2 regions of the Paenibacillus hexagrammi genome follow, and region 1 is predicted to be linked to the other one. Evidence: predicted binding sites of a transcription regulator. Region 1 holds the regulator's gene; the other holds the start of a gene.

The links. Region 1 encodes CtsR, which represses protease genes until heat stress. Its sites were predicted from a motif close to ATGGTCAATAAAGGTCAAACA; they were not measured.
Region 2: clpP (ATP-dependent Clp endopeptidase proteolytic subunit ClpP) is a predicted target of CtsR. The motif match lies at 9,740-9,760, and genes of this name have one in related genera.

What each region holds. Positions count from the first base shown of each region.
Region 1 is NZ_CP090978.1:6,515,691-6,531,275, reverse strand. Features, by position in the region: gene cysS (cysteine--tRNA ligase) at 1-139, opposite strand, end outside; gene cysE (serine O-acetyltransferase) at 120-791, opposite strand; gene gltX (glutamate--tRNA ligase) at 1,128-2,576, opposite strand; gene ispF (2-C-methyl-D-erythritol 2,4-cyclodiphosphate synthase) at 2,610-3,095, opposite strand; gene ispD (2-C-methyl-D-erythritol 4-phosphate cytidylyltransferase) at 3,092-3,796, opposite strand; gene L0M14_RS30030 (PIN/TRAM domain-containing protein) at 3,873-4,937, opposite strand; gene L0M14_RS30025 (DUF1573 domain-containing protein) at 5,078-5,473, shown strand; gene pssA (CDP-diacylglycerol--serine O-phosphatidyltransferase) at 5,603-6,316, opposite strand; gene disA (DNA integrity scanning diadenylate cyclase DisA) at 6,402-7,481, opposite strand; gene radA (DNA repair protein RadA) at 7,669-9,066, opposite strand; gene clpC (ATP-dependent protease ATP-binding subunit ClpC) at 9,226-11,667, opposite strand; gene L0M14_RS30000 (protein-arginine kinase McsB) at 11,727-12,788, opposite strand; gene L0M14_RS29995 (protein-arginine kinase activator protein McsA) at 12,813-13,325, opposite strand; gene L0M14_RS29990 (CtsR family transcriptional regulator) at 13,340-13,801, opposite strand; rRNA gene rrf (5S ribosomal RNA) at 14,101-14,217, opposite strand; rRNA gene L0M14_RS29980 (23S ribosomal RNA) at 14,442-15,585, opposite strand, start outside.
Region 2 is NZ_CP090978.1:5,769,815-5,785,399, reverse strand. Features, by position in the region: gene L0M14_RS26450 (tetratricopeptide repeat protein) at 1-1,393, shown strand, start outside; gene trxB (thioredoxin-disulfide reductase) at 1,502-2,449, shown strand; gene L0M14_RS26440 (ROK family glucokinase) at 2,616-3,563, shown strand; partial or broken gene rapZ (RNase adapter RapZ) at 3,661-4,547, shown strand; gene L0M14_RS26430 (gluconeogenesis factor YvcK family protein) at 4,597-5,580, shown strand; gene whiA (DNA-binding protein WhiA) at 5,586-6,515, shown strand; gene L0M14_RS26420 (HPr family phosphocarrier protein) at 6,662-6,931, shown strand; gene L0M14_RS26415 (stalk domain-containing protein) at 7,140-8,900, shown strand; gene clpP (ATP-dependent Clp endopeptidase proteolytic subunit ClpP) at 8,975-9,556, opposite strand; tRNA gene L0M14_RS26405 (tRNA-Arg) at 9,815-9,889, opposite strand; gene L0M14_RS26400 (sugar-binding transcriptional regulator) at 10,128-11,165, shown strand; gene gap (type I glyceraldehyde-3-phosphate dehydrogenase) at 11,222-12,226, shown strand; partial or broken gene L0M14_RS26390 (phosphoglycerate kinase) at 12,324-13,504, shown strand; gene tpiA (triose-phosphate isomerase) at 13,751-14,506, shown strand; gene gpmI (2,3-bisphosphoglycerate-independent phosphoglycerate mutase) at 14,508-15,585, shown strand, end outside.

The DNA.
Region 1 (15,585 bases):
AAATGACCGGACGACCGTTCCCGATATGAATATAGTTATATACGGTTGGACCGCAAACATACATGTTAACCTTACCCGGCTGCAAAGGCACGAATTCTTCTTTCTTACGTGACAACGTATTATACACTTTGAGCGTCATGCTGTCTTGTTCCTCCATTTCTTTGTCTTTCTTGTTCCAGCTCTTCCTTCAGCTCGTTGATCTGCTTCTGCAAACCTTCAAAGATATCAATAACCGGGTCCGGCAAGCTCGTATGATCCAATCGATTTACACGCACTCCGTCCCGCTTCACAATTTTACCCGGAATACAAACGACCGTACTGTTAGGAGGAACCTCTTTAATTACGACCGTATTAGGACCCACTCGAGAATTTTCACCAACTGTAAAAGAACCGATGATTTTAGCACCCGAGCCAATAATCACATTATTACCAATTGTCGGGTGTCGTTTTCCTTTTTCTTTACCTGTGCCTCCTAAAGTTACACCTTGGTAAAGCGTAACATCATCACCAATGATGCAGGTCTCCCCGATGACGACTCCCATACCATGGTCAATAAAAAGGCGTTTGCCAATCACAGCACCGGGATGAATCTCGATCCCCGTCATGAACCGGCTGAACTGGGAGACGATACGGGCAATCGTAAACATTCTCTTCTTGAAAAACCAGTGTCCGATCCGATGCCACCAGATGGCATGAAGGCCCGAATACGTAAAGGCAACTTCAAACCAGCTGCGAGCAGCAGGATCATTATCAAACACAGCAGAAATATCAGACTTGATCGTTTTCCACATGCTATCACCTTCTTACGGATCTAGATAATACAAAAAGCCCCCGCAGCCCTTAGGCTGCAGAGGCGTTCTACCGCGGTTCCACTCTGCTTGGCGACTTGGAAGTCTCCCAACTTATGCTCCCGTAACGTGGGCAACTTCCGGCTGCACCTACGAGCCCACTTGCGAACTTCGGCACAGCAGCTCCCAGGTGCACTTCCGATAACGGGACATGGATAACTCACAGCCAAAGCTTGAAGCTTTGATTATCCTCTCTGGAAAATCCTACGTCATTCGTACTCTCCTGATCCTTGCTTTTCATATTGAACTAAGTATAGCGAAAAGAAGCAGGGAATACAATCACTTCCGCAGTCTCGCCACAACTTTTTCTTTGCCTAACAAGAAGATTGACTTATTCAAATCAGGTCCATGCACTTGTCCGGTCAATGCAGCACGTATGGACATGAACAGTTGTTTACCTTTGTAACCGGTATCCTTCTGCACCTGCTTTACCATACCGGGAATTGCTTCGACAGAAAAATCTTCTGCTTGCTCAACTTGCTGTAAAAATCTGCTCAGGACCACAGGTACGTGCTCTTCTTGCAGAATAGCCGAAGCCTCTTCTTCCATAACGAGCTCATCCTGGAAGAACAACTGTGCGAGCTCCACAATTTCAGCCGCGTAGCGCATTCTCTCCTGATTGAGTCCAACCAATGTTTCCACCCAGTGTGTTTTCTCCGAAGAGAGCTCACCTTGGATGAAACCAGCTTTTTGCAGATGAGGCAGGCATAGGTCTACAACCCGCGAAAGCGGCGCTTTTTTCAAATAATGATTGTTCATCCAATTTAGCTTGTCCATATCAAAGACAGCGGGGCTCTTGGAAACACGGTTCAAGTCAAATTGCGCGATCAATTCTTCCTTCGTGAACATCTCCTCTTCACCGCCCGGGGACCAGCCGAGAAGTGCGATAAAGTTCACGACAGCCTCAGGCAAATAGCCGAGTTCTTTGTATTGTTCAATAAACTGAATGATCGATTCATCCCGTTTACTCATTTTTTTACGGTCTTGATTCAAGATTAGCGACAGATGAGCAAATTCCGGAACCGGGAGACCCAGCGCCTCATACATCAAGATCTGCCTTGGTGTATTGGAAAGATGCTCCTCACCACGAATGACCAGGTTGATCTTCATAAGATGGTCATCGAGAATTACTGCGAAGTTATAGGTAGGAATTCCGTCAGGACGAACAATAATGAAGTCGCCGATTCCATTGGATTCAAACTCTACGTGCTCACGCACTTTGTCATCAAATGCAATGATACGGTCTTCCGGCACACGGAAACGGATTGAAGGCTTACGGCCCGCCTGTTCAAATGCGTTTCTCTGCTCACTCGTCAAATGACGGCACTTACCGGAATAACGCGGCATTTCGCCTTTGGCTTCCTGCTCTGCCCGTTCCTGCTCCAAATCTTCTTCCGTACAGTAGCAAGGATAAGCATTCCCTTGGCTAAGCAGTTGGTCTGTGTACGGTTTGTATAGGTCAAGGCGCTCCATTTGACGGTATGGACCATAAGGACCTCCGATATCAACACTCTCGTCCCAATCGAGCCCTAGCCACTTAAGGCCGCTTAATTGGTCTGCGATTCCCGACTCCTTATGACGAGTCTGGTCTGTATCTTCAAAACGTACAATAAAAACTCCGTTGTTCCGGCGAGCGAGCAAATAATCAAATAAAGCTGTACGCGCTCCGCCGATATGTAAATGTCCAGTTGGACTAGGTGCGTAACGCACACGTAATGGTTGACTCATGAACACGAACCCCTCTTCACCCCATAATACCTGCTATTCTAGCACATCCTGAATTAAACAAACAACAGATTGAGCAGCAATACCCTCGCCTCTTCCCGTGAAACCTAATTGCTCTGTTGTTGTCGCTTTAACATTGACTTGATCAGGCTTTGCTTCCAGCGCATCCGCTATAATTTCAACCATTTGCGGAATATAGGGAGCCATCTTCGGCTTTTGCGCAATAATCGTGGAATCGGCGTTACCAAGTCGATATCCTTTTTCTTTAGCTAGCGACCAAACCCGCTTCAGCAATATCAAGCTGTCCGCATCCTTGTATTCTGCAGCCGTATCTGGGAAATGTTTGCCGATATCCCCGAGGCCTAAAGCTCCCAGAATGGCATCACTGATAGCATGCAGCAAGACATCCGCATCAGAATGTCCCAGCAAGCCTTTCTCATATGGAATAGTGACTCCGCCAATGATGCATTTGCGTCCTTCGACTAATTGATGCACATCGAATCCTTGTCCTACACGAATCATGAATTTCGCTCTCCTCTTACATGCTTTAGAATCCACTCCGCCCAAGGCAGGTCCTCTGGCGTTGTGATTTTAATATTATAGTAATCCCCTTCGACGACAAGAACATTCGTTCCTGTTCTTTCCACTAAGCTAGCATCATCTGTTCCAATAAAACCATCTTGGATAGCAAGCTCCTGCGCCTTCTGCAGCAAAGCAAGCCGAAAAGCCTGCGGGGTTTGAATCGCCCACAAGCTTCGTCTATCCGGCGTGGATTGAATGCATTTCGATTGGTCTACGACTTTGATCGTATCCTTGACCGGAACGGCCAGCACGGCGGCCCCAGCTTCCTTTGCCTGATTTAAGCATCCAATAATATGCTCCACAGCTGTAAAGGGTCTGACTCCATCATGGACAAGCACCCACTCCGTATCCTCTTGAAGCGCTGCAAGTCCCAGTCTAACGGAGTCCTGACGTTCAACTCCACCTGCCTGGACCCGCGACACCTTGGTAATCGAATAGATATTTACGAGATCCTTGCAACGCTGTACATCCGCAGCCGGAACCACCAAAACAATTTCATCCACTTCTGTTATGTTTTGAAATAATTGCAATGTATGTACAAGAATCGGTTTGTCTCCGAGTTGTAGGTACTGCTTGCTCTCTGCCGAGCGCATGCGAGACCCCTTACCTGCCGCTACAATAACGGCACCCACCTTGCCCATTCGAAACCCCACCTACGAGTTGGTATCGGCACCCTGCACCTTCCCCCGCTTGAATGCCTTCCCTTATCATACAATGTTACTGGGCTTTTTCCAACAATTTCGGCTTCGCAAAAATCATTCGTCCCGCGGAAGTCTGCAGTACACTAGTTACCATGACTTCTAGGGTCATACCGATAAATTCTCGACCGCCTTCTACGACGATCATCGTGCCGTCATCCAGATACGCAACACCTTGTCCGTGCTCTTTGCCGTCTTTAATAACTTGAACGATAATTTCTTCACCAGGAAGCACTACAGGCTTAACCGCGTTCGCTAGGTCATTAATGTTCAGTACAGAAACTCCTTGCAGCTCGCAAACTTTGTTAAGATTAAAATCATTGGTTATGACTTTACCTTGCAGAACTTTAGCCAGTCTGACGAGCTTGCTGTCCACTTCCGATATTTCTTCAAAATCCCCTTCATAAATCAATACCTTAACTTCAAGTTCCTTCTGGATTTTATTCAGAATATCCAATCCCCGTCTGCCACGGTTTCGTTTAAGTAAATCTGACGAATCTGCGATATGCTGTAATTCTTCTAATACAAATTCAGGAATTACCAGCGTCCCTTCAATGAAGCCAGTTTTGCAAATATCTGCAATCCGCCCATCAATAATTACGCTTGTGTCGAGAATTTTGTGTTCCTCATAGGGACGATGTGTTTGTTTCTCATTTCCTTGTGATCGTGAGCGGATTAAGAGCTGAATCAGCTCGTCCCTTTTGTTATACCCGATTCTAAAGCCCATAACGCCGAGCACAGCCGCAACGGTAACAGGTACAAAAGGACCTGCCCATGTAGCCTGAGAGAGTACAGGAAATGCGAGTGCAGAGATTAGCAGCCCGGTCACTAACCCAAGGGTACCCGACAGAAGATCAGCCACTGGAATATTATCCATGTTCCGCTCGCCTTTCTGCAGCAACTTCCATCCAATATTGACTAGCCATACCGACACTAAGCACATAACTGCAGCACAAAGCCCCATAAGCCAGTACCCCTGCTGACCGCCTGAAACACCCGTCATACGAAGAATTGAATCACTCCATTGATAACCTAAGCTTCCACCCATGATTGCAAAAATGACTTGTACCCATTTCTTCATCATAGATTCACCTCCACAGTATATAAGTTCAGTCCTTATTACAATTATGTTCCAAATTAACCATCGTTAATCATCGAAATTGAAATATTGAGAACCTTCCATTATAATGAAGTTGGAATTTACTAACACACCGAGGTGGATCTATGAGCTCTTTAACTTTAAAGCAGTTTCAGGATCAAGTATCCGAGTTGTTGCTCCGTCACCGTAGTCTGCTTGACGTGTTATCCAAGTTCCAACAAACGAATGCGGCAACCAATCGCTCTGTGATCAAATCCATTACGGAATGTGGATGTATCCAAATTCATGCTGCCAAACAGGAGTATCATCAAGAGATGACCCTGGACGAAGCCAAGGATGTACTTGGCACGCATGTAAACGGAGAGCTGTGCGAGCATTGCAAGGAAGTCGTTAGTGCTGAACTGGGACGTAATCTGTTTTACATGGCTGCTCTCAGCAACCTGCTGAAGGTAGATATGGATCAAGTGGTGGAAAATGAATCAAAGAAGTGTTCAACTCTTGGTTTGTTTAACATGTCTTAGTCTGATCTGGTCAAGCAAGAACCATCAAAAAAAGCATTTATTTTCTTCTGATTACTCAAAGAAAATAAATGCTTTTTATTTTCGGTAGATCTACTGTCTAGACATCCGATTTCACGGAGTGCTCATCCATTACACGTCTTTTGTTGCGTCTGCGTAAACGGATGAAGATGCCATCAACGTTTTTTTTAAGCCGTACAGCGCATAAATCAGCAGCGGTACAAAGATCATTTTAGAAATGGATTCCGGCCACTTAATGGCAATAATTACCGCAACAGCAACGATAATCGGTGTAATCCAAATTGCGGCTTTGGGGATGCCAGCCTTCTTGAAGTTCGGATACTTCACCGTGCTGACCATCAGATACGATAACATCACTGTACTTACGAGCAGTACATATACATTGATTTCGTTGTTAAACAGTGCAAGCGTACATAAAACGCCGCCAGCTGCTGGAATCGGCAGACCAATAAAATAACCAGGAACTCCTGCAATCACGTTAAATCTTGCCAAACGCAGCGCTCCGCAAATCGGGAATATCGCTGTAACAATCCAAGCAAACGCGGGGCTGATAACATGCGGATCATTAAAAGCTACAACATACATGATAAATGCAGGTGCAACACCGAACGAGATGACATCCGACAGGGAATCTAGCTCTTTACCGAACTCACTCTGCGCATTCAGCGCACGAGCTACTCTTCCATCCAACCCATCGAGCAGCATTGCGACGATGACAAGCACGGCTGCGCGACCCGGCTCTCCATTAAATACGAGGATAATCGACAGGACGCCCAAGAATAAGTTCCCTACTGTAAAAAGGCTGGGAATTGATTTCGTTAACATATGTTTTTGTCCACCTCTGGATTTACTATACCCTAATCCTTGCTTAATAAAACCTCAACAATGATACTTTATGATTGTATCCACTTTAAATATGTCTGTCAATGAACACTTGTTCCTGAATTCGCTTGAGACCTTCCTTAATGGCGCGGGCTCTGACTTCTCCGATACCGTCAACTTCATCCAGTTCCTCAATAGTGGCCATCATCATATGCGGAAGGTACCCGAACTTTTCCACTAAATTGGAGATAATAATCGAAGGCAGCCGCGGAATCTTGCTAAGCATACGAAAGCCTCTTGGGGATACAGGTTCCTCAGTTATTGCATTCGTGTGCGAGTACCCCAACAAGCGTATGATATGATGCGGCTCCAAGAGCTCATCAGAGGATAGACGCTTCATGCCGGAAAGGACATCTTTTACCTTATCATCCGATAAATCTCTGACATAGTCTTTTACAAGCAGCCGCGCTTCCAGCTCCGCATTGCCGACTAATTCCTCCAGCTGCATGCTGATCAATCGTCCTTCGTTGCCAAGTTCATTGATATATCGGTTGATCTCAGCTCGGATTCGAAGCACCATCTCAACTCTGGCAATGACATTGGTTACATCATGAAGGGTAACAAGCTCTTCAAATTCACTGGCGCCAAGATTCGTAAGCGACTGGTCCAAAACAACCTTATACCTTTCCAAGGTCTGAATCGCTTGATTCGCTTTGGTCAGAATGACACCAATATCTTTCAGAGCATATCGCAAATTCCCTTGATATAAAGTAATTACATTCCTTCTCTGGGAAATGGAGACCACTAGTTTGTTGGTCTGCTTGGCAACCCTCTCCGCCGTGCGGTGCCGAATACCGGTTTCCGAGGATTGGATCGAGGAGTCAGGAATTAACTGCGTATTGGCGAACAAAATCCTTTTTACATCTTCACTTAAAATAATGGCTCCATCCATCTTGGCTAGTTCATATAAATAGTTAGGCGAAAACTCACAATCTATGGAGAAGCCTCCATCAACAATTTCCGTCACTTCCGGACTGTAACCAACTACAATCAATCCGCCCGTCTTGGCGCGAAGGACATTCTCTAAGCCATCGCGGAACGCTGTTCCAGGAGCTACCATCTGAAGCAGCTGGCTCATCACGTCTCGCTTCGTCTCTTCTTTGCTCATTTTATTCCTCCTGATGACTAGCTGGCTCCACGCAGACGAGTTCTTCCAGCTCCGCTGCCAGTTGCCCCTGATACCATGATTCACGATGAAAGGGAATCCTTTCCTTTTCAACCCTTTCATTATATCACTTCTAATTATATAGGGAAATTTAAAATTTCATTCTAAAGAAACAAAATCAAGCTCGTATCTATTCAAATTCATTGGCGGATCGTCCGAACAAGCTTTGGATAACTTCACTGAGGGTATTACAAGCGAATACCTTGATTTTTTTAAAAGAAGCCGGTTGCTTCAGTGCATTCTTGGCCACATACACTCGCTTAAAGCCCATCCGCTCCAACTCACGAATTCTCGCTTCCAAGGTGGGAACCTTCTTCAACTCACCCGTAAGTCCTATATCGGCAATAAATACGACGTCGTTAGGTATTCCCTTATTTTTGTACGATGAGACGATACTCATAATGACCGCAAGGTTCGAAGACTGCTCTTTCAATCGAAAACCACCTGTAGTCTTAATAACTACATTTTTTGTATAAAGCTCTATCCCTGCACGCTGCTCCAAGATGGAGATTAGCGTACTAAGCTGATCTTTTTTTAAGGATTCCGCAATCCTTGAGGGATACGGCGTAAAACTGTGGGATACCAAACTCTCCACTTCCAAAATAATCGGCCGTGTTCCCTCCTTCACCACGGTGAGGGCGCTTCCCGACACAATTTCATTCTCATCCCGCTGTGTCATGAAGAACTCTGAAGGATTATCGATTGGGACCATGCCCGCCTCGGTCATGGAAAAGAAGCCAATCTCCCCCGTACTTCCGTAACGATTTTTGCTAGCCGAGAGCTGCTTAAGTTCTTCACCGTTTTCACCATCCAGTACAAGCACCGCATCCACCAAATGCTCCAAGGCTCTAAGTCCTGCTAATTCATTGTCCTTCGTCATTTGTCCGACCATGATAATGGCTCTTGGACGCTCTGCATCCTTAGCCACTCGAAGCAGTGCATTCGCACATTCCATCGTCTGCGTCGGCGAACCGGGGCGGGACGTATACTCCTCCAGTATAAAGGTCTGGATACTATCAACGATAATTAGATCGGGGTCTACCTGATCGATGCAGCCTAACACATTGTTCAGACTCGTGTCCGAGTAAACCCACACATTTTGTTCAATATTAGGTATGATTCGTTCTGCTCTACGTTTAATCTGACTATCGCTTTCCTCACCGGATGCATAGAGCACTTTAAGCCCTTTCTTGGCCACATCCTGGGAGACCTGCAGCAGTAAGGTAGATTTACCAGCGCCAGGTTCTGCGGTAATGATCGTTAAGGAGTCCCTTACAATCCCCCCGCCCATTACTCTGTTGAACTCTCCAATTGAGGTCACAATGCGGTCACTGTTCTGTGATTCCGTTTCGGACAATCGTTTTAATGTAACATTAGGCTTGGTTACACGCTTGACCATTGAAGGCGCTGCTGCGGTTGGCAGCTGCTCTTCGATCGTATGTTTGGCTTGACAATTATTACAAAACCCCTGCCACTTGGAATGTGGGGCTCCACACACTGTGCATATATATGTAGTTTTATTTTTCATTTGCTGCTTTCATCCTTCCCCTTGTAGGAAGCCTTAGCCTTAGAAGCTTAGACTTCCCGTCAAAAGTTTACCACTTTTTCAACAGCAGGGAAACCGTGGATACCAAAGAAAAAGCATTTCACCACCACTCTAGAGTGGGGCAAAATGCTTTCTTATCACTTATTGGGCGGTTACACCTTCGCCGCGGAGCACGAAGAGCTCGCCATCTTTTTCATCGATTGTAAGCGAATCGCCTTTAGAAATATTCCCTCTCAGCAGCTCCTCGGACAATCGATCTTCAATATGCTTCTGAATGGCCCTGCGAAGCGGTCTTGCTCCGTATGTTGGGTCGAAGCCCTCTTTTGCCAGGAATGCCTTCGCTTTATCTGTCAATTTGAAATCAACTTCTTGCTCTTTCAGGCGCTTACGCAGATCGTCGGCCATCAGGCTGACAATTTCTGCGATGTGTTCTTCGCCTAGCGAATGGAAGACGATGATTTCGTCGATCCGGTTAAGGAACTCCGGACGGAAGCTCTTTTTCAGCTCACCCATCACTTTATCCTTCATATTGGAGTAATCTTTACCTGCATCTTGTGCTGCCGTGAATCCGAGTGTGGAATTCTTCTTAATTGTATCGGCACCAACGTTTGAAGTCATGATGATCAACGTATTACGGAAATCGACTGTACGGCCTTTGGAATCAGTCAGACGACCATCTTCCAGCACTTGAAGCAGGATATTGAACACTTCCGGATGTGCTTTCTCGATTTCGTCCAGCAGTACTACAGAGTAAGGTTTACGGCGTACTTTTTCCGTCAGTTGGCCGCCTTCTTCATATCCTACGTATCCTGGAGGCGCTCCAACCAGACGTGAAGTGGAGTGCTTCTCCATGTACTCAGACATGTCAATTCGTATAACTGCATTTTGATCTCCGAACAACGACTCTGCCAGTGCCCGTGCGAGTTCTGTTTTACCTACACCAGTTGGTCCCAGGAAGATGAAGGAGCCCATTGGACGTTTTGGATCTTTCAGTCCAGCTCTAGCGCGGCGAATAGCGCGACTCACTGCTTTCACAGCTTCTTCTTGACCGATCACACGCTCATGCAGGATATCCTCCATTTTGAGCAGTCTTTCGGTCTCCTCTTCCGCCAGCTTGCTGACAGGAATCCCAGTCCAGCTTGCTACGACCTGAGCAATATCTTCCGGTGTTACTTCCGTATCCAGTCGACCTTGCTTTTCTTTCCAGTCATTCTTCGTGGAATCTAGCTCCTCACGAAGCTTTTGCTCTGTGTCCCGAAGACCCGCAGCCTTTTCGAACTCTTGACTTTGTACCGCAGCATCCTTCTCTTTACGAATATCGTCCAGCTTGTTCTCCAATTGCTTCAAGCTAGGCGGTATTGTGTAGGAGCGAAGCCTTACCTTGGAACTCGCTTCATCGATGAGATCAATTGCTTTATCCGGAAGGAAACGGTCCGTAATGTAACGATCCGATAATTTAACAGCTTCTTCAATCGCTGCATCGGTAATTTTCACGCGGTGATGGGCTTCATAACGATCGCGAAGGCCATGTAAAATTTGAATCGCTTCATCCGTTGAAGGCTGATCAACCGTAATCGGTTGAAAACGTCTCTCGAGGGCGGCATCTTTCTCGATATATTTGCGGTACTCATCTAAGGTTGTAGCACCGATACACTGCAATTCGCCCCTTGCTAATGCAGGCTTCAAAATGTTCGAAGCATCAATGGCACCTTCCGCTCCGCCCGCACCGATTAAGGTGTGCAGCTCGTCGATGAAGAGCACAATATTACCCGCCTGACGAATCTCGTCCATAATCTTTTTGAGACGGTCTTCGAATTCCCCCCGATATTTAGTGCCGGCTACAACAGAGCCCATATCAAGTGTCATTACCCTTTTATCTTTTAACGTTTCCGGAATTTCGTTGTTGATAATTTTTTGCGCAAGACCTTCAGCAATCGCCGTTTTACCAACCCCTGGTTCCCCGATTAGAACAGGATTGTTTTTCGTTCTACGGCTAAGTACTTGAATTACACGCTCGATTTCTTTACTCCGACCAATGACCGGGTCTAAGTGTCCCTCTTTTGCAAATGCAGTTAAATCTCTAGCCAGTCCATCCAATGTCGGCGTATTCACATTCGGATTCGCACCGTGACTTGGGGAAACCGTTTCGCTGCTTCCCAGTAGTTGAAGCACCTGCTGACGCGCTTTATTCAAGCTTACGCCTAAATTGTTCAACACACGCGCCGCTACGCCTTCACCTTCACGAATCAAACCAAGTAAAATATGCTCTGTACCTACATAGGTATGGCCCAATTTTCTTGCCTCATCCATAGAAAGCTCGATGACTTTTTTCGCTCTTGGCGTGTAGGCGATGTTGGTAGGTTGCTCTTGACCGCGGCCGATTAAGGACTCAACCTCATCTTGAATTTTTTCAAGCCCTAAACCTAAAGCAACAAGTGCCTTAGCGGCAATGCCTTCACCTTCACGAATAAGTCCAAGTAAAATATGCTCTGTACCAATATTATTGTGGCCTAAACGAACAGCCTCTTCTTGAGCCAGAGAAAGAACTTTCTGTGCGCGTTCCGTAAATCTTCCAAACATCATAGAGAACACCTCCAAAAGTAGTATATCTATGGAAATCCTAAAGGATGATACTTTGGCTTCTAAAAACGTCCGAATCTTTGACGAATCAACTCCGCTCGACGAACATCGCGCTCCTCTGCGGAAAGCTTTTCTCCGGCATTCATTTGTAAGAAGCCCGGCTGTGTCATCACCAGCAGCTCATTTAAAATATTGGACGACAAGTCCTTTATGATCTCCAGATCAATGCCCAACCTTACATCGGAAAGCCTCTGAGCTGCTTCCTTAGAATCCATGATGGCTGCATGAGATAGAATGCCAAGAGAGCGGTTTACCCGATCCGTGATTCGCATTTTTGATTCTTGCATCAGCTTATGCCTGGCAGCGCGTTCATGCTCAATAATTTGTCGAGCTACACTGAAGAGATTATCGATAATTTCCTCCTCAGATTGTCCTAACGTGATTTGATTTGAAATTTGGAATAGGTTACCTAAAGCTTCGCTGCCTTCTCCATACAATCCTCTAACTGTCAACCCGACCTGTGTTACTGCCGACAAAATCCGGTTGATTTGTTGAGTAAGAACAAGAGCAGGAAGATGCATCATAACTGAAGCTCTTATGCCTGTTCCGACATTAGTAGGACAGCTTGTAAGGTAGCCGCGCTTCTCATCATAACCGTAGTCAAGCTGAGACTCAAAAATATCATCGATCTGGTTGGCTAGGTCCCATGCTTCCTTTATTTGAAATCCCGGACATAAACATTGTATTCGCAAATGATCCTCTTCATTGATCATGATGCTGATCGATTCATTCTCGCTTAAAATAACCGCTCCATTTCTGGACTCATTAACAAGGTTAGGACTAATTAAATGTTTCTCCACCAGCACCATTCTCTCAAGCTCATTAAGCCTCGAAAGTGGAACCAATGAAAAATTACTGATTGTCTCTAATTCCTCATTCTCTAAAACAGCTGAAAGTTGATCAAGTACTTCTTGGGACTGCTGGTTTGTAGCGAGCATGGGATAAGGATAATCCTTCAGGTTACGGGCAATCCGAATTCGGCTGCTAATGACTATATCCGACTCAGGTCCGTCTCCTTTCATCCATTCGCTGAGAGCATCTCCCGTAAATTGATTCAGCGACATTTGATATCATCCCCTCCTCAGACTCTATGCTCCTGCAATCTTCTTTTCAAGGTCTCGAATTTGATCCCTAATCTTCGCCGCTTGTTCAAATTCCTCTAATTCAATGCGGGTCATCATTTCCTTCTTTAAGGTTTCGATTTCTCGCTTATATTGGATTAGGCCTCCGCTTCTCTTCGGAACCTTCCCTACGTGAACGGTGTTACCATGAACTCTCTTAAACAATGGATCCAACTTATCCGAAAAACTTTTGTAGCATGAGTCGCATCCAAAACGTCCTAACTTACTAAACTGCGAATACGTAAGACCACAATGTTCACAACGGATTGTTTGCGGTTTTGCTGAGGCCATTGAGGAGGGATCAAAATCCAATAGGCCTGAAAGCAAATTATGGATAGAAAAGCCATTAGACGTACCTGGGATCATTTCTCCCTTTTCACGTGCACATGCTTCGCAAATATGAAACTCTGTTTTCTCACCATTAATAATTTTCGTAAAATGAAGTGTAGCAGGTCTTTTCCCGCATTCCTGACATATCATAAAGACGTCCCTCCTCATTTGCTAAGTAAGGATATCAGCATTGCTTTTAAAATTTTCGCTCTAATTTCATCTCTAAGAGGCAGCTTAAAAGCTAACACTTCCCTAGAGATCGCAGCTTTCATCAGATTGGCCTCCCGTGCAGAAATGTATTGCCCTTCCTGCAATTGATAAATTAGACCTTCCGACGTAATCTGATCGATATGGGTATGAATAGTTTGAAAAATGTGATCAAGTATAGAGCCGTGCTGCTTGAGTTCAATCTTCTGGATACGAATATAGCCGCCGCCGCCGCGCTTACTTTCAACTATATAGCCTTTCTCTAAAGTAAACCTTGTACTTATCACATAGTTTATTTGAGAAGGCACACATTGAAATTGATCAGCTAGCTCGTTGCGTTGAATTTCGATCGCTCCATCGGGACTTTGCTGCAGGACATGTTTCAAATATTGCTCAATGATTTCTGAAACATTACGCATCCAATTCATCCTCCTAGAAGACTTAAAGTAAACTAGGCCTCACAAAGTGAAATGCCTGCTTACGGAGAAGAATCCGAATAGCTGTACGGAATAGTTCCGCTTGACTTTGACTTTCTTTGACCTTGATTAGATTATAATCATTTCCTTACTTTTTGACAAGTACTGCTGTGGAAAATTGTACGGTCCTCCTCCGGTCCATTGAATACCTTACTATTGTTGACCTTCTTAGAGGTTTTATTCGACCCGCAAAAAAAAAAAGAGTCTTCTGAAGATTTTCCTTCAGAAGACTCTTACTTTTCGCTTGGCAACGTTCTACTCTCCCAGAACCCTTCGGTTCAAGTACCATTGACGCTGGAGGGCTTAACGGTCGTGTTCGAGATGGGAACGCGTGGATCCCCTCCGCCATCATCACCAAACTATAAGTTTTGCTTCAGCAAAACTGGCTACGAAAGCATAAGCTTTGTTCAAGGTTTGCACCCTGAAAACTAGATACGAAACTTACGTAAAGTGTGAGTATTTATTTACCGGTTTTGTTCCGGGCCCCGAGAAAGTATTAGGAATATGCATGCTTCGTAGCTCTTCTTCACTTTCTTGGGTATTTAGTTTTGCTTCCGAAGCTAGCTTTCCTTCGGAAAGCTCTTAGGTTAAGCCCTCGACCGATTAGTATTCGTCAGCTCCATACATTGCTGCACTTCCACCTCGAACCTATCAACCTCGTCGTCTACAAGGGGGTCTTACGAATTGGGAAATCTCATCTTGAGGTGGGCTTCACGCTTAGATGCTTTCAGCGCTTATCCCTTCCGTACATAGCTACCCAGCTATGCCTCTGGCGAGACAACTGGTACACCAGCGGTACGTCCATCCCGGTCCTCTCGTACTAAGGACAGCTCCTCTCAAATTTCCTACGCCCGCGACAGATAGGGACCGAACTGTCTCACGACGTTCTGAACCCAGCTCGCGTACCGCTTTAATGGGCGAACAGCCCAACCCTTGGGACCTACTTCAGCCCCAGGATGCGATGAGCCGACATCGAGGTGCCAAACCTCCCCGTCGATGTGGACTCTTGGGGGAGATAAGCCTGTTATCCCCAGGGTAGCTTTTATCCGTTGAGCGATGGCCCTTCCATTCGGTACCACCGGATCACTAAGCCCGACTTTCGTCCCTGCTCGACCTGTTTGTCTCGCAGTCAAGCTCCCTTATGCCTTTGCACTCTTCGAATGATTTCCAACCATTCTGAGGGAACCTTTAGACGCCTCCGTTACTTTTTAGGAGGCGACCGCCCCAGTCAAACTGCCCACCTGACACTGTCCCCATACCGGATCACGGTACCAGGTTAGAACTCCGATACGATCAGGGTGGTATCCCAACGGCGCCTCCACCCAAGCTGGCGCTCAGGCTTCAACGGCTCCCACCTATCCTGTACAGATCGTACCAAAGTCCAATATCAAGCTGCAGTAAAGCTCCATGGGGTCTTTCCGTCTTGTCGCGGGTAACCTGCATCTTCACAGGTATTAAAATTTCACCGGATCTCTCGTTGAGACAGCGCCCAAGTCGTTACGCCATTCGTGCGGGTCAGAATTTACCTGACAAGGAATTTCGCTACCTTAGGACCGTTATAGTTACGGCCGCCGTTTACTGGGGCTTCGGTTCACAGCTTCGGGATTACTCCCTAACCGCTCCCCTTAACCTTCCAGCACCGGGCAGGCGTCAGCCCGTATACTTCGCCTTGCGGCTTCGCACAGACCTGTGTTTTTGCTAAACAGTCGCTTGGGCCTTTTCACTGC
Region 2 (15,585 bases), 750 kb from region 1:
TCAATACTTGGAGAACGATCCAAACGGTCATTTCCTAGAAGAATCCGAAGAAATGATGGAGCTTCTTAACTATGAACTGGATCGGCCTGCCCCTCTCACCAGCATCAAGAGTCGAGAAGGGCTCTTCGAGCATGATAAAGCAAGAGCTATGCTGGAAGAGGGTAAATTTGCCGAGGCAGTTCGGCAGCTGGAGAAGCTGATCAAGAAGCAGCCTGATTTTTTGGCAGCACGCAACAACCTGGCGTTAGCCTATTATTATATGGGTCAATTCGAGAAGTCCATGGACACGATTCACAGCGTTCTTGAATTTGACTCGGGGAACCTGCATGCCCTATGTAATTTGGCGATCTTCCATCAGCATTTCGGGAACAAGAAAGAACTGCGAGAGCTGGTCGAACTGCTTTGCAAAACATATCCTTTTCAACAGGATCATGTGTTTAAACTGGCTACTACCATGGGGATATTAGGTGAGCATGAGAAAGCTTACCACCTGTTTAAGCGGTTGCTGAAAGCAGGTGACGGTGGAGCGGATCCGTGTTTGTATCACTATACAGCCGTAGCGGCCTGCCATATCGGAAGATTCCAAGAAGCTCACAGCCACTGGAAGCAAGTCAGCAAGCTGGATCCGGCTTCGGAGATTCCAAAGTTCTATATGGAACAGCTTCGCCTTCGGGAGCAAGGGGACACATCGCCGACATGGAGCTACCATTACCACCTGCCTTTCGAAGAGCAGTTCCGGGTGTTGGAGAAGTCTTCACAGGGCATTCCCGAGCAGCTGAAGAAAGATCCGTTAGTCCGCTCCTCCTTCTTCTGGGCTTTGCGACATGGTGACATGGATACGAAGCTGCAGGTTATTCAAGCTTTTGGCTTGATCGCCGACAATGAAGTGAAGGATGCGCTGAAAGACTTTATTGTAGAACATAATGAAGATGATTATTTGAAAAAGGTCGCCATCTTTGTGCTCCGCAGTATCGGCGTGCGTGAACCGCTTCGCGCTTATCTGGAGAGCCGGGAAACGATGGTGGAAGCTTCACCGTATTCCCCGCATTTGCCTGTATGGGATTCCAAATGGCAGGGTGTGATGGAAACGGCGCTGGCCCATATGCATAAGCGGTACGATATGGTGCAGCAATATGATCTGGAAATTCTCTGGGTGGAGTACTTAACGAAGACGTATCCGGGAGTTCCGAAAATCCAAAAATCCGAGGGCTGGGCAGCAGCTCTGGAATATTTAATCGCGAAAATGCATCGCAGAGCCATCTCTTATCAGGAAGTATCGGTGCGATACGGTGTCACCGTATCGACGGTCAGCAGGAACGTCAAGCTGATTGACGAGGCATGCGGACTGAAGGAGAAAATGGAGGCCATTTTCCCGAAATTCACGAGTATTTGACGGGCTTGTTTCCCTTTTATTCAAGGGAGGCTCTTCATGATATAAATAAAGTAGGCGGAATACAGCTTCCGTTTGCGTATAGAGATGTTCAAATAGGAGGGAACCCATATGTACAAATCAGTCGTTGTAGGAACAGGACCGTCGGGTCTAACAGCAGCTATCTATCTGGCGCGCGCGAATCTAAGCCCGCTGGTTATTGAAGGACCTGAGCCGGGGGGCCAGTTGACAACCACTACGGAGGTTGAGAACTTTCCTGGATTCCCTGAAGGGATTATGGGACCTGAGCTTATGGAGAACATGCGCAAGCAGGCTGAACGCTTCGGCGCGGAATTCAAAACAGGCTGGGTCAACTCGGTAGAGCTGACGAATCGTCCTTTCAAGCTGCAAGTGGAAGGCTTAGGGGAAATTGAAACGGAATCGCTCATTATTTCCACGGGGGCTTCAGCGAAGCTGCTGGGCATCACGAATGAGAAGGATAGCATTGGACGTGGCGTGAGCACATGCGCAACCTGCGACGGATTCTTCTTCCGAGGCAAAAAAATCATCGTGGTCGGTGGCGGCGACTCCGCTATGGAAGAAGCGAACTTCTTGACTCGCTTCGCTTCAGAGGTACAATTAGTACATCGCCGTGAAGAACTGCGTGCTTCCAAAATCATGCAGGATCGTGCCCGCGGTAACGATAAAATCAAGTGGGCTCTGAACAAGACGCCTCTTGAGGTCGTAGCTGGCGACAAAGGTGTAACAGGTCTGAAAGTGAAAAACAATGAGACCGGTCAAGAGGAAATCATTGAAACCGACGGTATTTTCGTAGCGATTGGCCATACGCCAAATACGAAGTTCCTGGGCGGTCAAGTAACGACTGACGAGCAAGGATACATCGTGGTGAAGCCAGGTTCAACAGAAACGAATATTCCGGGCGTATTCGCCTGCGGAGACGTTCAGGACACCAAGTACCGTCAGGCGATTACAGCAGCAGGCAGCGGCTGCGCGGCTGCACTCGAGTGCGAGAAATTCCTCGAAGGTCATATGGTACATGATTGGAGTCAGTCAGTATAATCGACTGGATCCTGATGATATAAACGTGGAGGGCATTGCTTTCCGCGTTTTTATTTTGATACAGGCGGCAGAGGTTCAATCTTGACCAGCTTACAGGCTTGTCATATAGTTGGAACAGGAGCTTATGCCCGAAAATTTAATGATGATTCGTTGAGGTGACCTTGCAATGTCAAATCAGATTTATATCGGTGTGGATTTAGGCGGTACCAATATTAAGGTCGGCATTTGTGACGAGCAGGGTAATCTGCTGCACACTTATGAGGGACCTACGGGAGCGGAAGAAGGACCGGATGCCGTTCTAGGTCGGATCGCTCAGTACGTGCGTAAAATTGTCGAAGATTCTCCTTATGAGTGGGAGCAAGTTGCTGGTATTGGTGCAGGCCTGGCAGGCTTTCTGGATATCCAGGAGGGTGTTGTCAAATTTTCGCCGAACCTGCAATGGCGTAATGTCGAGGCCAAGCGCACGTTGGAAGCTTTACTTGGCAAACCGGTAAAAATCGATAATGATGCCAATGTTGCTGCACTCGGAGAAGCGTGGGCTGGAGCGGGAGCCGGTGTGCCTAACATCGTCTGCTACACGCTGGGAACAGGCGTAGGCGGAGGTATTATTATTAATGGTAAGATCTATCAAGGTTCTAACGGTATGGCGGGCGAGCTTGGACATATGGCTATTGTTCCGGATATCGAAGCGATCAACTGCGGTTGCGGTCAAGTCGGCTGTCTTGAGACGGTTTCATCCGCTACGGGCATTATTCGTATGGCGAAGGAAGCGGTTGAACGCGGCGAGCATACCTCTCTTGCACTTCATGAGAACATGGAAGCGAAGCATGTGTTTGATGCTGCCAAATCGGGAGATGAGGTTGCGCTGCGCATTGTGAACCGTGCCGCCTACTACTTAGGCCGTTCCATGGCTTCTATTTCCATTGTGCTTAATCCAAAAAGATTCGTAATTGGTGGAGGCGTATCCAAAGCAGGAGAGATTCTGTTTGCGCCCATCCGCGAGACGTTTAAAAAATATACGCCGGAGGTTGCTGCAGAAGGTGTAGAGATTGTGGCTGCAACCCTGGGCAACGATGCAGGCGTCGTCGGCGCTGCCGGTTTGAATTTGCGTTAATCTAGCGAGTTGTAAGGATACGTAAGGTTTTGCAGGCGGGCGGTGTCGGCGCTTTGCTTTATTCGCCTGAAACGCACTCCAAAGGAAGGTGTTACCCATGGAAGAAAACCACCCTTTAGCGAAGCTTGTCATCATTACAGGAATGTCGGGAGCGGGCAAGACGATCGCTGTACAAAGTTTGGAGGATCTCGGATTTTTTTGCGTGGATAATTTGCCTCCGTGTTGATCCCTAAGTTTGCAGAGCTCATTGAACAATCCGCGGGCAAAATAGGGAAAGTTGCATTGGTGATCGACCTTAGGGGCCGTGAGTTTTTTACAGCGCTGCAGGAATCGCTTCGCCACATTCAAGAGCATTTTACGCTCACCTATGAAATTCTGTTTTTGGATGCCACGGACGCATCGCTGGTACAGCGCTATAAAGAGAGCCGCCGGCGTCATCCTTTGGCTCCCCAAGGTGTTCCGCTTGATGGTATTGCACTGGAGCGCAAGCTCCTAGAGGAACTGAAAGGGCTGGCTACCCAAGTAATTGACACAAGCGTACTGAAGCCTGCTCAGTTGAAAGAAAGAATTGTATCCAGGTTTACCAATTTGGAGACGAACCGCATATCTATAAATGTAGTCTCTTTTGGCTTTAAATATGGTGTGCCGATTGATGCTGATTTGATTTTTGACGTCCGTTTCTTGCCCAATCCGCATTACGTAGACCAGCTTAGGCCCCAAACCGGCCAAAATCAGGATGTGTACGACTATGTGATGAAATGGAACGAAACGCAAGAGTTTCTCGCCAAGCTGCTGGATATGCTGCACTTCCTCATGCCGCAGTATAAGAAAGAGGGGAAGAGTCAGGTTGTTGTGGGCATCGGCTGCACGGGCGGCAAGCATAGGTCTGTAGCCATCTCCGAATATCTGGGCAAGGTTATGGGAAACAGCGAGACGGAGGTTGTCAGAGTCAGCCACCGGGACGCAGAGCGAGACCGCGCATAAGCATCAGGAAGAACAGCATGTGGTTGTTCACGACTAAGAGGGTGTATAAATGAAAAGAGAAGATACACAGCGCACTCCGAGCATTGTCGTCATCGGCGGGGGCACCGGGCTGTCGGTCATGCTTCGCGGGCTGAAGGAAAAGCCCGTTGACATCACGGCCATTGTTACGGTAGCTGATGACGGCGGCAGTTCGGGTATACTACGTTCAGAGCTGCAGATGCCGCCGCCTGGTGATATTCGCAACGTGCTAACCGCATTAGCAGATGTGGAGCCCCTGATGTCACTGATCTTACAGTATCGGTTTCAAAACGGTACAGGACTCGCCGGGCATTCACTCGGCAATCTCATCCTTGCCGCTCTAACGGACATTACGGGTGACTTTGTCACCGCCGTGAAAGAGATGAACCGTGTATTCGCGGTCAAAGGAAGAGTGCTTCCGGCTGCCAGCCAGGCTATTGTGCTGAAGGCGGAGATGGAAGATGGTTCCGTGGTGGAAGGGGAGTCGAAGATTCCCAAGGCGCTCGGACGGATTAAGCGTGTTTCCATCGAGCCGCCTGATGTGACTCCTTTGGAAGAAGCCATCCGCGCCATTCGCAAAGCGGATGCGATTCTGGTTGGTCCTGGCAGCTTGTATACGAGCATTCTTCCTAATTTGCTCGTTCCTCAGGTTGCAGAGGAAATTGTGAAATCGGATGCAGTGAAAATGTTCATTTGCAACGTGATGACGCAGCCTGGTGAGACGGATGATTACTCGGTCAGCGATCATTTAGGTGCGATTCACGAGCACTTGGGGCATCATTTATTTGATTATGTCATTGTGAATAATGGAGAAATACCCCCACAGGTACAGGCTAAATATGCAGAGAAGGGCGCCAAAGCCGTTCATCTGGATCTGGATGAAGTAACCAAACGGGGCTATCGTGTCATAGCGGACCGGTTGGTACTGTTCCGTACCTACCTGCGTCACGATGCTGAGAAGCTGAGTGACCATATTTATCAGCTTGTTGAAAGCTGGATGTTAAGGAAGAGGTGAGACCTTTGTCCTTTGCGGCACAAACAAAGAAGGAACTAACCCTAATTGAAACGGAATCATGCTGCGAGAAGGCGGAGCTGTCCGCGCTTATTCGGATGAACGGTACCGTTCAGCTCTCCAATCAACGTGTGATCCTGGATATTTCAACGGAGAACGCCGCCATTGCAAGGAGAATCTATACCCTCCTGAAAAAGAGGTATCAGCTTCATACTGAGCTTCTTGTACGCAAGAAGATGCGCCTCAAGAAGAACAACGTATACATCGTCAGAGTGCCGGCACAAGTACAGGAGCTGCTAAGCGACCTGAAAATCGTATCCGAGGGATTCTTGTTTACTCCAGGAATTGAGAGAGAGATTATACGGGGCAATTGCTGTAAACGCGCTTATCTGCGCGGTGCCTTCATGGCCGGCGGCTCTGTCAATAACCCGGAAGGCTCTTCCTATCACTTGGAAATAGCCTCCATTTACGAAGAGCATTGCAAGTCATTATGCCAGCTTGCTAACAGGTTCGATTTGAACGCCCGATTTATTGAACGTAAGAAAGGTTTTGTCCTCTACATCAAGGAAGGCGAGAAGATTATTGAATTTCTAAGTCTTATTGGAGCTCACCAAGCGCTCCTTCGTTTTGAAGATGTTCGTATTATGAAGGATATGCGGAATTCCGTGAATCGTATCGTCAACTGTGAGACGGCGAATCTAAACAAGACAATCGGCGCAGCTGTGAGACAGATTGACAACATTCGTCTGCTTCAGAGGGAAGTAGGACTTGAGAACCTTCCGGAGAAGCTTCGTGAAGTCGCGGAGATTAGATTGCAGCACCCGGACATGAATCTGAAGGAAGTAGGCGATATGTTAAAGGGGAGTGTCAGCAAATCCGGAGTCAATCATCGCCTGCGAAAAATAGATGAATTAGCCGAAAAACTTAGAAATTCGTAAGCAGGGACTGGAAACTCGTGGGATATGCAAGTTTTTCTCTTTTTTTCTAGTGTACTTGCGTGAAAAATGCTATAATGTTTAAACATAAGGAAATGAGCTGTTATTTGAAGTATTTCATATAAGCTTGAGTAGGGGGAATTGGTTCCATGTCCAGACGGCCAGTCGTTGTGAAGTTGAGAACGGGACTTCATGCCAGACCTGCGGCATTGTTTGTTCAAGAGGCAAATAAGTTTTCATCCGAAATCTTCGTGGAAAAGGATGAAAAGAAAGTGAATGCGAAAAGCATCATGGGAATTATGAGTCTCGCTATTAGCACTGGGACCGAGGTCTTCATTAGTGCAGAAGGTTCGGATGCCGAGCAGGCTGTAAACGCTTTAGTCACATTGGTTAGCAAAGAAGAATTGGAGAACCAATAATTCGTTCAAAAGCTTCCTTTCGAGGAAGCTTTTTTGCGGATGCATAAGTGTTCTCGTTGAGTGAAAAATAAAAATAATGGCAAATTTGTTAACATGCAGGTACATAGAGAAACCTTTTCCACTTGGCACACGTCTAATCACGTGAACAAAGAAGGAAAGGGATATTTGCCGTTCCGTTAGTTATCGTTCAGAAGGAGTATGTTTAAGCATGAAACTGTACAAGAAAGAATTAACCCTGCTGCTGACATTGCTTATGATGTTGATGAGCGTCGTTGCAGCGCCTGCAGCAGGAGCTGTCTCCGCCAGCGCCTCAATGATTTTGCTGTACTTGGACAAGACAGAAGCATTTGTAAACGATGAGCAGTACGAACTTAGCTCGCCAGCTACCATTATTGATGGAAGCACCTTTGTTCCGGCGAAATTCTTGGGCGATTCCATGGGCTTCAAGGTGGAGTGGAACGACGTTACACGTACGATTCACTTATCCCCGCCCGGATACGAAATCGATATGGATGTTGATAATAAAAAAGTGACGATTAACGGTGCGGAAATCCCGTTTGACTCCGTGGCTGCGATTGTTAATGGCAGCTTGCTTGTGAAGCTCACATGGGTCGCCGATTATATGGGGGCTAAGTATTCGTATAATGAAGAGTTTCGCCGTGTCGAAATTATTCACTTTCCTACACCGGAAGGGATCTATGTAGACCAGGACAGTAATTCCAGACCTGTTGCTAAGTTTACAACCGGTAAAGCATCCTATCGTCTTGGAGAGCCCGTCAAATATATTGATTTGAGCTACGATCCAGATGCAGAGGGTCTAATCTCATATGATTGGAAAGGGAATAAAGAAGTCTTTTTTCAACCAGGAAAGTACCCGGTGACGTTGACGGTTACCGATACGCACGGGCATGTCAGTAAAGAATTCAAGAGCTACGTCAATGTTGTGGATGAGCCCTACTTAAGTGAGTTCGAGTATCCGATTTACAACAAGCCTGTCGGCAGCTCCATTAAGGCGGATTGGGGCATCATTTGGTCTCATTTTAACAAAATGCCTGAGCTTAGTAAGAAAGTAACCGAGGTTACAGATAGAACGCTGCTTCTTAGTGACAGTCCTGAAGAATTTACAGAGCAGGGGATTCTATATCAAGATCAAATCAATGGCAAAGCAAGACTGTACGCAGACCATATTAACGGTACCGGGAAAAAGATGACGATGGCGATCTTTGCCACGAATAACACAGATAAACCGGTCACGATTACCACAACAAACAAAGGGGAAGTATGGCCATCCGTATACGCCAACTTAATCGGCAGTGAAGCGTCCGTAGATTTCCTGCTGAACAATGTGTATGATCAGAAGCTAACGGTTCCTCCGCATCAATCTTACGTGTATGCCAAACTGCCGGATTTTTATCCAGGTCAAGGTGTCAATCTGTTCTATGACTTGGAGACAGACGGTGAGCTGCAAATGTCCTTCGTCGTTGCGGAGAAGCTGACTCCAACTACACTGCAGCAGCTTCATCAGCTGCCTTACACCGGCCATGTTCGCGGGACGTTCCCAATATCGGAGTTACAGTGGAATATTAATGCGACCAATTTCTCGAAAACGTCCGTGGTCACCATTGGTGACAATAAGTCCGATCCTTTTGTAAAGGGCTATGACGTTGCGCGTAAGGAGAATGTTGAGAATGGCGGTAACTACGGCGTCGTGTATAAAATCCATGCAGACAAACCGCGGAAAATGGCGGTCATGATGATGGCCAAAGGCGGCGTGTTCAAGGGACCGTTTAAAGTGAATGGCGAAATGATCCCAGTACCTTATTCCGGGGTTGTTACAGCCTTTGACGGAGTCACGCTCCTGGCCCGGACAACGGGAGACGAGGATGCGCTCGATATTGAATTTACACCTCCTGCGGGATCGGCATTCCCGATTGATTTGATCTTTTATCCGCTGGAAGATAAAAAGTAACAGAAAAAACCAGCCTCTGCGAGCTCCTAAGCTCGTATGGGCTGGTTTCTTTCGTTTCCGATACAACGTAATGATTACACGCGCTCGATGACTTTATCGATAAGTCCGTATTCGGCTGCTTCGGCTGCGCTCATGAAGTAGTCGCGGTCGGTATCTTTCTCAATACGCTCGAGTGGCTGGCCGCTGCGCTCTGCGAGAATTTTGTTCAAGTTGTCGCGCATCTTGAGAATACGCTTTGCGCGGATCTCGATGTCGGAGGCTTGCCCTTCGGCACCGCCGAGCGGCTGGTGAATCATAACTTCACTGTTAGGCAGCGCGTAACGTTTGCCTTTGGCGCCGGCTGTTAGCAAGAACGCGCCCATAGATGCCGCCATCCCTACGCAAATCGTAGATACGTCAGGCTTAATGAATTGCATCGTATCATAGATGGCCATACCTGCAGTGATCGATCCGCCAGGGCTGTTGATGTACAGGCTAATATCTTTGTCAGGATCTTGAGCAGCAAGGAAAAGAAGTTGAGCAATAATGGAATTGGCAACAACGTCATTCACGCCTGTACCAAGGAAGATAATTCTGTCCTTCAGCAAGCGGGAATAAATGTCATAGCCTCTTTCACCGCGAGCGTCCTGTTCGACGACCATAGGGATAAAACTCATGAGAATGACCTCCTTCAGGTGTGTGCAATGGTTTCTTCTGGGTTATGCTACTTACAGTATTTCCAAGAGATTGTTTAATAAGACCACGGATATACGGGAATTACCAAAGGAACCTGCACATCCCTTGCGCCATGGAATGATTAAACAGCTGCTACACTATGTATGATACCGAAAAAGAGGATAAAGGTCAATAAAGGTCAAACTAGAGAAATAAAAAAATCAGTCTTCACTTGGAAAACTGATTGTCGTGTTTGAAAGTGGCGCGCCCGAAGGGAATCGAACCCCTATCTCAGGCTCCGGAGGCCTACGTCATATCCATTGGACCACGGGCGCATCATATGAATTTAGTGAAGCAAGGGTTATTATATGATAGGCAGCGGAAAAAAGCAAGATGGGATGTCAGGGTCATAAAAAATGGGCAAAATTGTTTGAACAATTGTTGAATCTCTCGAAGGAATTGGTTATAATAAACGTGCAAGGCAAATTTTTTTCGCCCCGGTGGGACACAAAATGTATACGCGGGACGAAAAGTGTCCATCACTATCTAAGGAAGCGGAGCGTTGATTCGTCTATGAGAGAAATCCTTGACATTCAGAAGCAGCTCCTGCCGGATCTGATGGATGTAATGAAGAAGCGGTACTCGATTCTCAGGCACATTCTTGTATCGGGTGTTGTCGGCAGAAGAACGCTCGCCAGTTCGCTGGATATGACGGAGCGAGTGCTGCGTGGAGAAGTTGATTTTCTCAAGGAGCAAGGTCTTTTGGAGACGGATGCCTCCGGGATGAAGATCAGCGAATCAGGCCGTCAGCTCTTGGAGAAGATGGAGCCGCTCATTAAGGTGGCCTTCGGGCTAACCGACCTTGAGGAAAGAATCGCAGAAGCTTTCGGATTGATTCATGTCGTTGTTGTTCCAGGTGATTCCGACAATTCCTCATTTACGAAGAAGGAGCTTGGCCGGGCAGGGGCGGCAGCGTTAAGGAAGTTTGTCGTTAAGGACGACGTAATTGCTGTGACAGGCGGTTCAACCATGGCTCAGGTCGCACATCACATGTCGATATCCTCTCGGATGAAGGGCAGCTGGTTCGTACCTGCCAGAGGTGGACTCGGAGAAAGCGTCGATATGCAGGCCAATACGATTGCCTCGACGATGGCGAAGAAGACTGGCGGTAAATATCGGCTACTGCATGTTCCTGATCATCTGGGTGAGGAAGCGTATCAAACCTTGATGCAGGACCCGCAGATTCAAGAGGTTGTCGATGTTGTTCGCAAATGCCGCATCGTCGTTCATGGAATCGGAGATGCTATGGTCATGGCTCGCAGACGCAAGGTCGATCAAGACACAACGCGCAGCCTGCAAGCCGAGGGAGCATTAGCGGAAGCGTTCGGGTATTATTTTGACAGGCAAGGCAATGTGGTGCATAAGATGCCTACCGTGGGACTGAGGCTGGATGATATTCAGAAGACTGAAGTTGTTATCGGAGTGGCAGGCGGCAAGAGCAAGGGGGAAGCGATTGCTTCCGTGCTTCGTCATGGGCAGGAAGACGTGCTTGTAACGGATGAAGCAGCAGCACTGGAAATGATGAAACATGCTGTGAGCAGGCCATCTTGACGTGTCTTCGGACCGTCTTGACATATAAATATTGTAAATCTTAGGAGGAATTCGCTATGGTAAAAGTAGGTATTAACGGTTTCGGACGTATTGGACGTAACGTATTTCGCGCAGCTTTGAACAGCTCCGAAGTACAAATCGTTGCAGTTAACGATTTGACAGATGTAAAAACATTGGCTCACTTGCTGAAATATGACACAACTCACGGTAAGCTTGACGCCACGGTTGAAGCTGGCGAAGGCGAATTGATCGTAAACGGTCGTTCCATTAAAGTATTTGCTGAGCGCGACCCTGGAAACCTTCCTTGGGCATCCGTTGGCGCAGAAATCGTAGTTGAATCTACTGGTATCTTCACAGCGAAAGACAAAGCTTCCCTTCACTTGAAAGGCGGCGCTAAGAAAGTTATCATCTCCGCTCCTGCTACAGACGAGGATATCACAATCGTTCTTGGCGTTAACGAAGATAAATACGATCCAGCTCAACACACAATTATCTCCAACGCTTCTTGCACAACAAACTGCTTGGCTCCATTTGCAAAAGTAATCAACGATCAATTCGGAATCATTAAAGGTATGATGACAACTGTTCACTCCTACACAAATGACCAATCCGTACTTGACGTTCCTCATAAAGACCTTCGCCGTGCTCGCGCAGCAGCTGAGAACATCATTCCTTCCAGCACTGGCGCAGCAAAAGCAATCGGTCTGGTTCTGCCTGAACTGAAAGGCAAATTGAACGGTATGGCAATGCGCGTTCCTACTCCTAACGTTTCCGTAACGGATCTAGTTGTAGAAACTAAAGTAAACGTAACTGTTGACGAAGTAAACGCAGCTCTGAAAGCAGCAGCTGAAGGTCCTTTGAAAGGAATCCTTAACTACTCCGATGAGCCGCTTGTTTCCAGCGACTACAACGGCGACCCAGCTTCCTCCACAATCGATGCTCTGTCCACGATGGTAGTTGGCGACAACATGCTGAAAGTGGTTTCCTGGTACGATAACGAGTGGGGCTACTCCAACCGTGTCGTTAACCTTGCTGCATACATCGCAAGCAAAGGTTTGTAATTTATAATCCGCACATTTGGATACACGTAAAGAGGAGAAGCGATTCTCCTCTTTACGTATGATTTTTACATAAAAAACCGCTCGGGAGGTCTGTTCCATGAATAAGAAAAGTGTTCGCGATGTTGAAGTATCCGGTAAAAGAGTGTTCGTCCGCGTCGATTTCAACGTGCCTTTGGAAAATGGTCAAATCACAGACGATACACGGATCAGAGAAACGCTGCCAACGATCAAATTCCTGGTAGATAAAGGTGCTAAAGTCATCCTGGCAAGCCACCTTGGCCGTCCAAAGGGTGAAGTCGTGGAAGAGCTTCGTTTGACTCCGGTAGCAGCTAGATTGTCCGAACTGCTGGGCAAGCCTGTAGTGAAAGCTGACGAAGCAGTTGGCGAAGCGGTTAAGGCGCAAGTTGCAGCTCTTCAAGATGGAGATGTATTGCTGCTTGAAAACGTGCGTTTCTACGCTGGTGAAGAGAAGAATGATGCTGAATTGGCAAAATCTTTTGCAGAACTGGCTGACCTGTATGTGAACGACGCTTTCGGCGCGGCTCACCGTGCTCATGCTTCTACAGAAGGCATCGCTCACTACCTTCCGGCTGTTTCCGGTCTTTTGATGGAGAAAGAATTGGATGTCCTGGGCAAAGCGCTGAACAATCCGGAGCGTCCTTTTACAGCCATCGTTGGCGGAGCGAAAGTAAAAGACAAGATCGATGTCATCAACAACCTGCTGAACATCGCAGACAACATCATCATCGGCGGAGGCTTGTCCTACACCTTCTTGAAAGCACAAGGTAACGAAATCGGTAAATCCCTCGTGGATAACGAAAAGCTGGATCTTGCGCTTAGCTTCATTGCAAAAGCAAAAGAAAAAGGCGTAAACTTCCTGCTTCCGGTTGATATCGTAGTCGCAGACAAATTTGGCGCAGACGCAAACACGCAAATCGTAGGCGTTGACGGCATCCCTGCTGAGTGGGAAGGCATCGACATCGGACCGAAAACTCGTGAAATTTACGCGGACACAATTGCGAAATCCAAGCTGGTTGTGTGGAACGGACCTATGGGCGTATTTGAAATCGAACCTTTCTCTCACGGTACTCGTGCGGTAGCTCAAGCATGTGCAGAAGCTTCCGGCTACACAGTCATCGGCGGCGGTGATTCCGCAGCGGCTGCTGAGAAATTCCACCTGGCTGACAAAATGGATCACATCTCCACAGGCGGCGGCGCTTCCTGGAATTCATGGAAGGCAAAGCACTGCCGGGCGTTGTGGCTTTGAACGATAAATAATTGGCTTACGAAGCCAGTTTATACAGTTGATAAAGAGTAATGAAGAGCTCAGTAGTTTTCGGAGAAGTGTAGCGGTCCCCTTTGACAGGTCGTTATCACCTTAGAAAGTTTTATTTCAATGAAAGAACGACATGTCAACAGGGATCGGAGAAAAGCTGCTGAAGCTTGTAATGGATCTGCTTTATCAACATTGGAACTTTGGTTACGAAGCCAGCTTTCTGGCGAAAACTCTAAGGAGGCTTACCCATGAGCAGAACCCCCATTATCGCAGGTAACTGGAAAATGTTCAAAACCGTTAGCGAAGCGACAAGCTTCATTAACGAGGTAAAAGGCGCAGCGGAAGTTGCAGGCGTAGAGAGCGTAATCTGCTCTCCTTACACGAATCTTCCGGCACTTGTTGAAGCTGTGAAAGGCACTGCGCTGCATATCGGCGCGCAAAACCTTCACTTCGAAGACAACGGTGCTTACACAGGCGAAATCAGCGGCGTGATGCTGAAAGAGCTTGGCGTTGAGTATGTGATCATCGGACATTCCGAACGTAGAGCTTACTTTGGCGAGACAGACGAGATCGTCAACAAGAAGGTAACTGCGGCGTTCAAGCACGGCTTGAAGCCGATCCTTTGCGTAGGTGAGAAGCTGGAAGAGCGCGAAGCAGGTCAAACCAAAGAAGTTTGCAAAGTACAAACAGAAGCAGCTTTCCAAGGTCTGAGCGCGGAGCAAGCAGCTCAAGTTGTCATCGCGTACGAGCCAATCTGGGCGATCGGCACTGGCAAATCTTCCACTGCGGCAGATGCACAGGACGTTATCGGCTACATTCGCGAGCTTGTAAGCGGTCTGTACGGCGCTTCCGTTGCAGATGCAGTTCGCATCCAATACGGCGGCAGCGTGAAGCCGAACAACATTGCCGAGTACATGGCACAGCCTGACATCGACGGTGCGCTTGTAGGCGGAGCGAGCTTGGAGCCTGCTTCCTACATCCAATTGGTTCAGGGGGCGAAGTAAGATGTCCAGACCGAAACCGGTAGCGCTGATCATTCTGGACGGCTTCGGACTTCGTTCGGATGAACAGGGCAACGCTGTGGCTCATGCCAAAAAGCCCAACTATGACCGTTACTGGTCGACGTTCCCGCATACAACGCTTACTGCTTGCGGTGAAGCTGTAGGATTGCCGGAAGGCCAGATGGGGAACTCTGAAGTAGGGCATCTGAATATCGGTGCAGGTCGCACGGTATACCAGGACCTGACCCGGATCTCCAAATCGATTCGCGATGGTGAGTTCTACGACAACGAAACACTGATCGGTGCCGTTCGCCATGCGAAAACAAACGGTAAGAAGCTTCACCTGTACGGCTTGCTTTCGGACGGCGGCGTACACAGCCACATTCAGCATTTGTTCGCATTGCTGGATCTGGCTAAGAAAGAAGAATTGGAAGAAGTGTACATTCATGCGTTCCTGGACGGCCGCGACGTGGCTCCGGACTCCGCCAAGAAGTACATGGAGAGCCTGCTTGCCAAAATCGCCGAAGTAGGCGTAGGCAAAATCGCAACGGTTCAAGGCCGCTATTATGCGATGGACCGTGACAAGCGTTGGGAGCGTACCGAGAAGTCCTACAGAGCCATGGTGTATGGCGAAGGCCCGACGTACACAGATCCGATGCAAGCGATCATCGAGTCTTACGAGAAATCCGTTTTCGACGAATTCGTCATGCCGACGGTTATCGTAGGAGCGGACAACAAGCCAGTTGGTCTTGTGGAATCTGGAGACGCGGTTGTGTTCTTCAATTTCCGTCCTGACCGCGCGATCCAATTATCGCAGGTATTCACGAATGAAGACTTCCGCGGTTTCGACCGTGGAGACAAAGTGCCTACGAACCTGTACTACGTATGCTTGACGCTGTTCAGCGAGTCCGTGGATGGTTTCGTAGCGTATAAGCCTAAGAACTTAGATAACACGCTCGGGGAAGTGCTGGCTCAGAACAATCTGAAGCAGCTTCGCATTGCCGAGACGGAGAAATACCCGCACGTTACTTTCTTCTTCAGCGGCGGACGTGATGTCGAGCTTCCAGGCGAGACGCGCATTC